2 regions of the Terrihabitans aquatilis genome follow, and region 1 is predicted to be linked to the other one. Evidence: predicted binding sites of a transcription regulator. Region 1 holds the regulator's gene; the other holds the start of a gene.

Region 1 (3,424 bases):
AGATCGATGCGCTTGAGGGCCTGGAAGCCCGAGGCATAGGTCTTGCTGACGCCGGAAACCTGGATGATCGGCTGCTGCATGGGAGGGGTGCTGTTCCGTGGAAGGTCCGCCCCATATGGGTGCGCCCGGCCGGATCGGTAGTCCTACTATGGGCACACGCGTTCGTGCATCGGCGCACACGGGCACTTGATCGGCGCACGCATCGGCACACTTGCAAGCGGCCCCGTTCTCCCCAAATTCTAGGGCAACGAGAGATGCCGCTTTCCGGGTCTCACCTTCCCAAAGCTGCTTTCCGAAAGGGCTTTGACGTGACGCGCATGACTTCCCTCTCAAGCCCGCTATTGCTGGGCTTCGAGGACATCGAACGGGCCATCGGCCGCTCCACGAGGAGCGGAGACGGCTACCCGCCCTACAATGTGGAGCGGCTGCCGGCCGAGGCCGAGGTCCCGGAGCGCATCCGCATCACGCTGGCGGTCGCCGGCTTCAAGCCGGAAGAGCTGACGGTCACGATCGAGGATGGCCAGCTCGCCATCCGCGGCCGCCAGACCGAGGAAGCACCGAGAATGTTCCTGCATCGCGGCATTGCCGCGCGCCAGTTCCAGCGCGTCTTCGTGCTGGCGGAGGGGATGGACGTCCTCGCCGCGGACCTGTCGCACGGCCTTTTGACCATCGATCTCGCCCGGCCGGAGCCCGCGCGCACCGTCCGAAAGATCGACATTGCGGCCCGCTAGTACGGGGCCGGGAGGCGTACCATCATGATCGACACCAGCAAGACCAACACGTCCGGCCACAGCATGTTCACCGATGCCCAGCTCGCGGGTCTCGGCGACGGCAAGATCGCTTACGTGCGCGCCATGCTATCGGAGGAGGTCAACCGGCTGTTCCCGCAGGCTCCGGACCTCGAGCCGGGCATGCAGCTGTTCGCCCTTCTCGGCGCGGACGGCACGCCCATCCTGCTGACGGATTCGCTGGAGGCCGCCTTCGCCAATGCCTGGGAGCACGAGCTGGAAACCGTCAGCCTGCACTGAGACGGCGGCTCAATTCTCTCCCACCAGCCGGCCGACCAGGCGCGCGGTATAGTCCACCATCGGCACGATCCGGGCATAGTTCAGCCGGGTCGGGCCGATCACGCCGAGCACGCCCACGATCTGCTGGCGCCGGTCGCGGAACGGCGCCGCGATCATCGACGAGCCGGACAGCGAGAACAATTTGTTCTCCGAGCCGATGAAGATCCGCACGCCGTCCGCCGTCTCGGCCCGGCCCAGGAGCTCGATCACCTCTTTCTTGCTTTCGAGATCGTCCAGCAGCAGCCGCACGCGCTCCAGATCTTCCAGCGCCCTGAGGTCGCCCAGAAGGTTTGCCTGTCCGCGCACGATCAGGCGGCGCTGATCCCCGTCCCCCTCGCCCCAATCCGCAAGCCCCGCCTCCACCAGCCCCGCCGTCAGGTCGTTCAGCTCCGCGGAGGCTGCGATGCGCGCCGCCTCGATCTCGGCGCGCGCCTCCAGAAGCGTGCGCCCGCGCACCCGCGCATTGAGAAAATTGCTGGCCTCCACCAGCGCCGACGCGGGCAGTCCAAGCGGCAGGGGCAGCAGCCGATTCTCCACCGACCCGTCCTCCGCCACCAGCACGACGAGCGCCCGGCGGGGTTCGAGCTGAACGAATTCGATGTGCTTCAGCCGCACGTCCTGCTTGCTGGTCAGCACCACGCCCGCCCCGCGCGACACGCCCGACAGCAGCGTCGAGGCTTGCGACAGGATATCCTCCACCGACCGCGACCGGTTCGAGCCTGCGACCTCGGCCTCGATCGAACGGCGCTCGGTCTCCGACACGTCGCCGAACTCAAGCATCGCATCGACGAAGAAGCGCAGTCCGGTTTCGGTCGGCAGGCGGCCCGCACTGGTGTGCGGAGCATGGATGAGGCCCAGATTTTCCAGATCCGCCATAACGTTGCGCACGGATGCCGGCGACAGGGGCGCCGACAGCACGCGTGACAGATTGCGCGACCCCACGGGCTCCCCGGTGAGAAGATAGGAATCGACGATCTGGCGGAAGATCTCGCGCGAACGCTCGCTCAGATCGGACAGTGCGAAACCCGCATCCTCGGCTGGCACACGATTGCGCGGCACGTTTTCTCCTCCGGTCCGTTGCCCGTTACAGATATTGGTGCAACCGGGCCAAATCCACGCCGTTGTTCACTTTGGAATGATTTATGCTTCGTCTGGGGAAACCCCCTCTGGACAGGGATGCAGAAGACGGGGCACGATCTGACCAGGCCATGAGCAAGGCCAAAAATCAGGCATAAGCGCTCGAAAAATCGGGCATAAACGCCGAACCAGGAGAGAACATGCGCAAGGGACGTCTCTTTCTCATTGTGGCTGCCGCCATCGGGCTCACCGCCCCGGCCGGCGCCCAGGAACTCACCGGCACCCTTCAGAAGATCAAGGAACGCGGCACGATCACGATCGGCCATCGCGATTCCTCGATCCCGTTCTCGTACTACGACGACAAGCAGCAGGTCGTGGGATACGCGCATGAACTGTGCCTGAAGATCGCCGATGCGGTTAAGGCCGAGCTGAACGAGCCCAATTTGAAGGTTGCCCTGAACCCGGTCACCTCCGCGACCCGCATCCCGCTGATCGCCAACGGCACGGTCGATCTCGAATGCGGCTCGACCACCAACAATCTCGAGCGCCAGAAGCAGGTCGCCTTCACCATCACGCACTTCGTGACGGCGAACCGCTTCGTGTCCAAGAAGTCCAACAACTTCAAGACCGTAGCCGACCTCAAGGGCAAGACCGTCGTCTCCACCGCCGGCACGACCAACATCAAGCAGATCAACGAGATGAACACCGAGCAGAACCTCGGCATGCGCATCATCCCGGCCAAGGACCACGCCGAGGCGTTCCTCATGGTCGAGACCGATCGCGCCGCCGCGTTCGTGATGGACGACATCCTGCTCGCCAGCCTCGCGGCCAACGCCAAGGATCCCTCGCTCTACGTGATCTCCGAGGACGCTCTGTCCACCGAGCCCTACGGCATCATGCTCCGCAAGGACGACCCGGCCTTCAAGAAGGTCGTCGATGAGGCCATGACCAAGATCTACACGAGCGGCGAGATCAACGGCATCTACGACAAATGGTTCACGCAGCCGATTCCGCCCCGCGGCATCAACCTGAACCTGCCCGTCGGCGAAGCCTTCAAGAAGGTCATTGCAAATCCGACGGATTCCGGTGATCCGAAGGATTATCAGAACTGATCCCGCGTTCGGTATGAACCCGAGCCATCCTTACCGGCACCAGGCGCTTTGCGCGCCTGGTGCCTTTTCGTCAGAGCACCGGGCATGAGCTACAACTGGAACTGGAACATCTTCTGGGAGCTCTCGCCCGAGGGCAACGGCACCTATCTGGACCTGCTGTTCCACGGC
Region 2 (3,424 bases), on a different contig from region 1:
TCGACGCGATCCTTGCGCTCCTTCACCTCGACCTCGGTCGAGCCGCCGACGCGGATAACGGCAACGCCGCCCGCGAGCTTGGCCAGACGCTCCTGCAGCTTCTCACGGTCGTAGTCCGAGGTGGTCTCCTCGATCTGCGCCTTGATCTGGCCAACACGGCCCTGGATGTCCTCGGACTGGCCGGCGCCGTCGACGATCGTGGTCTTCTCTTTCTCGATCACGACCTTCTTAGCGCGGCCGAGCATCTGGAGCGTCACGTTCTCGAGCTTGATGCCGAGGTCCTCGGAGATCACCTGGCCGCCCGTCAGGATGGCGATGTCCTCGAGCATGGCCTTGCGGCGATCGCCGAAGCCCGGAGCCTTGACGGCCGCGACCTTGAGGCCGCCACGCAGCTTGTTGACGACGAGCGTGGCCAGAGCCTCGCCTTCGACGTCCTCAGCGATGATGATGAGCGGACGCGAGGACTGCACGACAGCCTCGAGAACCGGAAGCATCGCCTGCAGGCCGGACAGCTTCTTCTCGTGGATGAGGATGTAGGGATCCTCGAGGTCGGCGATCATCTTCTCCGCGTTCGTGATGAAGTACGGGGAGAGATAGCCGCGGTCGAACTGCATGCCCTCGACCACTTCGAGCTCGGTCTCGGCGGTCTTGGCTTCCTCGACGGTGATGACACCCTCGTTGCCGACCTTCTGCATCGCATGCGCGATCATGTCGCCGATTTCCTTCTCGCCATTGGCGGAGATGGTGCCGACCTGCGCGACTTCATCGGACGAGTTGATCTTCTTGGCCGAAGCCTTGAGGCTCTCGATGACCGCGGCAACGGCGGTATCGACGCCGCGCTTCAGGTCCATCGGGTTCATGCCGGCGGCAACGAACTTGGCGCCTTCCTTGACGATGGCCTGGGCCAGAACCGTCGCGGTGGTGGTGCCGTCGCCGGCGAGGTCGTTGGTCTTCGAGGCCACTTCGCGCACCATCTGGGCGCCCATGTTCTCGAACTTGTCCTCGAGCTCGATCTCCTTGGCGACGGTCACGCCGTCCTTGGTGATGCGCGGCGCGCCGAACGAGCGGTCGATGACGACGTTGCGGCCCTTCGGACCGAGCGTGACCTTGACGGCGTTGGCGAGGATATCGACGCCACGGAGCATCCGCTCACGGGCATCGGCGGAAAAACGTACGTCTTTCGCGGCCATTGATGTGTTCCTTGTCTGAATTCAGAGATGAAAAGGGGCGGATGCTCAGGCGATGACGCCGAGGATGTCCGATTCCTTCATGATCAGAAGGTCTTCGCCGTCGATCTTGACTTCGGTGCCCGACCATTTGCCGAACAGAACCTTGTCGCCAGCCTTCACGTCGAGCGGGACAAGCTTGCCGGATTCGTCGCGCGCGCCGGAGCCGGCAGCGACGATCTCGCCCTCCTGGGGCTTCTCCTTGGCGGTGTCGGGAATGATGATGCCGCCCTTGGTCTTCTCTTCAGCGGTCAGGCGGCGGACGACCACGCGGTCGTGCAGCGGACGGAAGTTCATGGTGGGTTTTCCTTCAGGTATTCGCCGGGTGGCGAGCCTCGAATTTCGGTGCCGTTAGCACTCACGCGGGGTGAGTGCCAAAGGCGATCGGGAGGTAAGACGAGGCGTGGATTTTGTCAAGGAAACGGGCGCGAACCGCCGGGCATTTTCTTTGCGGCCACACCCCACCATGACGATCCGATACGACGTCAATATGGCGGTGTCGCCGCCCGGTGTACGGCTTATCGCCGTTCGCCCATGGCAGCTGTCAGAAATGACGCCAGATCGTCCGTGACGTGGTCGACATAGGGCCCTTGAAGGCTGTCCTCCGCGTGCATTGCGCGTTCGGGAACGTCCTCATCGGCGGGCACCACGAGAACGGTCGTCATGCCCAAAGCGTGAGGAACCGCGAGGTTGCGCGCCAGATCCTCGAACATGGCCGCGCGCTCCGGCTTCACGCCCAAAAGGCTGACGAAGCGGTCATAGGCGGCACGTTCGGGTTTCGGCACAAAATCGGCCTGCGCCACGTCGAAGATGTCGTGGAAGAGATCGCCAAGCCCGAGCGAGGCCGCGCACCGCTCGGCGTGATTGCGCGAGCCATTCGTCAGCACGTACCGTTTCCCGGGCAGCGCGCCGATCGCCTCGATCAGGGCCGGATTCGGCACCAATCGTTCGTGCGAAACATCGTGCACGAAATCCATGAATTCGTGCGGGTCGACGCCATCGACCTCCATCAGGCCGCGCAGGCTGGTGCCATAGCGGCGGTAATAATCCTTCTGCAGGGCGCGCGCCGACATGCCGTCCATGCCGAAGCGGTCGGCGATGAACATCATCATGCGCTGGTCGATCAGCTCGAACAGACGGCAGGACGGCGGATAAAGCGTGTTGTCGAGGTCGAAGATCCAGGTATCGACGCGTTCGAAACCGCGTCGCTCAGGACGTGTATCTTCGGCCATCGGGCTCACCTCAGCGCGTGACGAGAGTGCCGGCACCGTGATCGGTCAGGAGCTCCAGCAGCACGATGTGCGGCACCTTGCCGTCGAGGATCACCACGCCCTCCACGCCGCGTTCCAGCGCGTCGATGCAGGTTTCGACCTTCGGGATCATGCCGCCCGTAATGGTGCCGTCGGCGATGCGCATGCGGCTTTCATTGATCGTCATCTTGCGGATGAGCGTCTTTTCCTTGTCCAGCACGCCGGGAACGTCCGTAAGGAACAGGAGGCGGCGAGCACGCACCGCGCCGGCGATGGCGCCGGCAAACGTGTCCGCATTGACGTTAAAGGTCTCGCCCCACCGCGAGGCGGCGACGGGCGCCACCACGGGAATGATGTCGGACTGCGAGGCAAGCGTCAGGACGGCCGGATCGACGGCCTCCGGCTCGCCCACGAAACCGAGATCGACATCATCGCCGCCGGTCGGCACGCTTCTGTTGAGAGGCGCATATTTGCGTGCGGTGACCATGTGGCCATCCTTGCCGCTCAGGCCGATGGCGCGGCCCCCGGCCGCGTTGATGGCGGCGACGATGCCCTTGTTGACGAGACCCAGAACCATCTCGACGACTTCCATCGTCTCCTGATCGGTGACGCGGAGACCGTCATGGAAACGGCTCTCGATGTTCAGCCGCTTCAGCATGGAGCCGATCTGCGGACCACCGCCATGGACGACGATGGGATGCAGGCCCGACAGTTTCAGCATCACGATATCACGGGCGAAATCGCGGGCGGCGCTCTCCTCGCCCATGGCGTGGCCGCCGTACTTCACGACGACGGTTGCGTCGTCATAGCGCTGCATGTGCGGCAGCGCCTCAGCCAGGATGCGGGCGCGATCGAGGGGGGAGACGTCGGAGGTCATGCGGCGCAGTTCCGGTGAAGAAGAGATTGGGTTCTTAACGGCTTGAGCAAAGACGCTCAATCCATTGCGCG

The links. Region 1 encodes HrcA, which represses chaperone genes, less so after heat shock. Its sites were predicted from a motif close to GTTAGCACTCNCNNNNNGNGAGTGCTAAC; they were not measured.
Region 2: the regulator HrcA is predicted to act here: its motif matches at 1,577-1,605, upstream of groES (co-chaperone GroES).

The regions. Positions count from the first base shown of each region.
Region 1 covers NZ_JBOCUO010000002.1:398,279-401,702, forward strand. Annotated here, with positions in the region: gene ACQ6S1_RS07900 (ABC transporter ATP-binding protein) at 1-80, opposite strand, end outside; gene ACQ6S1_RS07905 (Hsp20 family protein) at 318-731, shown strand; gene ACQ6S1_RS07910 (BQ00720 family protein) at 756-1,028, shown strand; gene hrcA (heat-inducible transcriptional repressor HrcA) at 1,038-2,126, opposite strand; gene ACQ6S1_RS07920 (amino acid ABC transporter substrate-binding protein) at 2,345-3,256, shown strand; gene ACQ6S1_RS07925 (amino acid ABC transporter permease) at 3,341-3,424, shown strand, end outside.
Region 2 covers NZ_JBOCUO010000003.1:699,731-703,154, reverse strand. Annotated here, with positions in the region: gene groL (chaperonin GroEL) at 1-1,190, opposite strand, end outside; gene groES (co-chaperone GroES) at 1,236-1,523, opposite strand; gene ACQ6S1_RS14310 (pyrimidine 5'-nucleotidase) at 1,745-2,458, opposite strand; gene argB (acetylglutamate kinase) at 2,469-3,353, opposite strand; gene ACQ6S1_RS14300 (DUF423 domain-containing protein) at 3,410-3,424, opposite strand, start outside.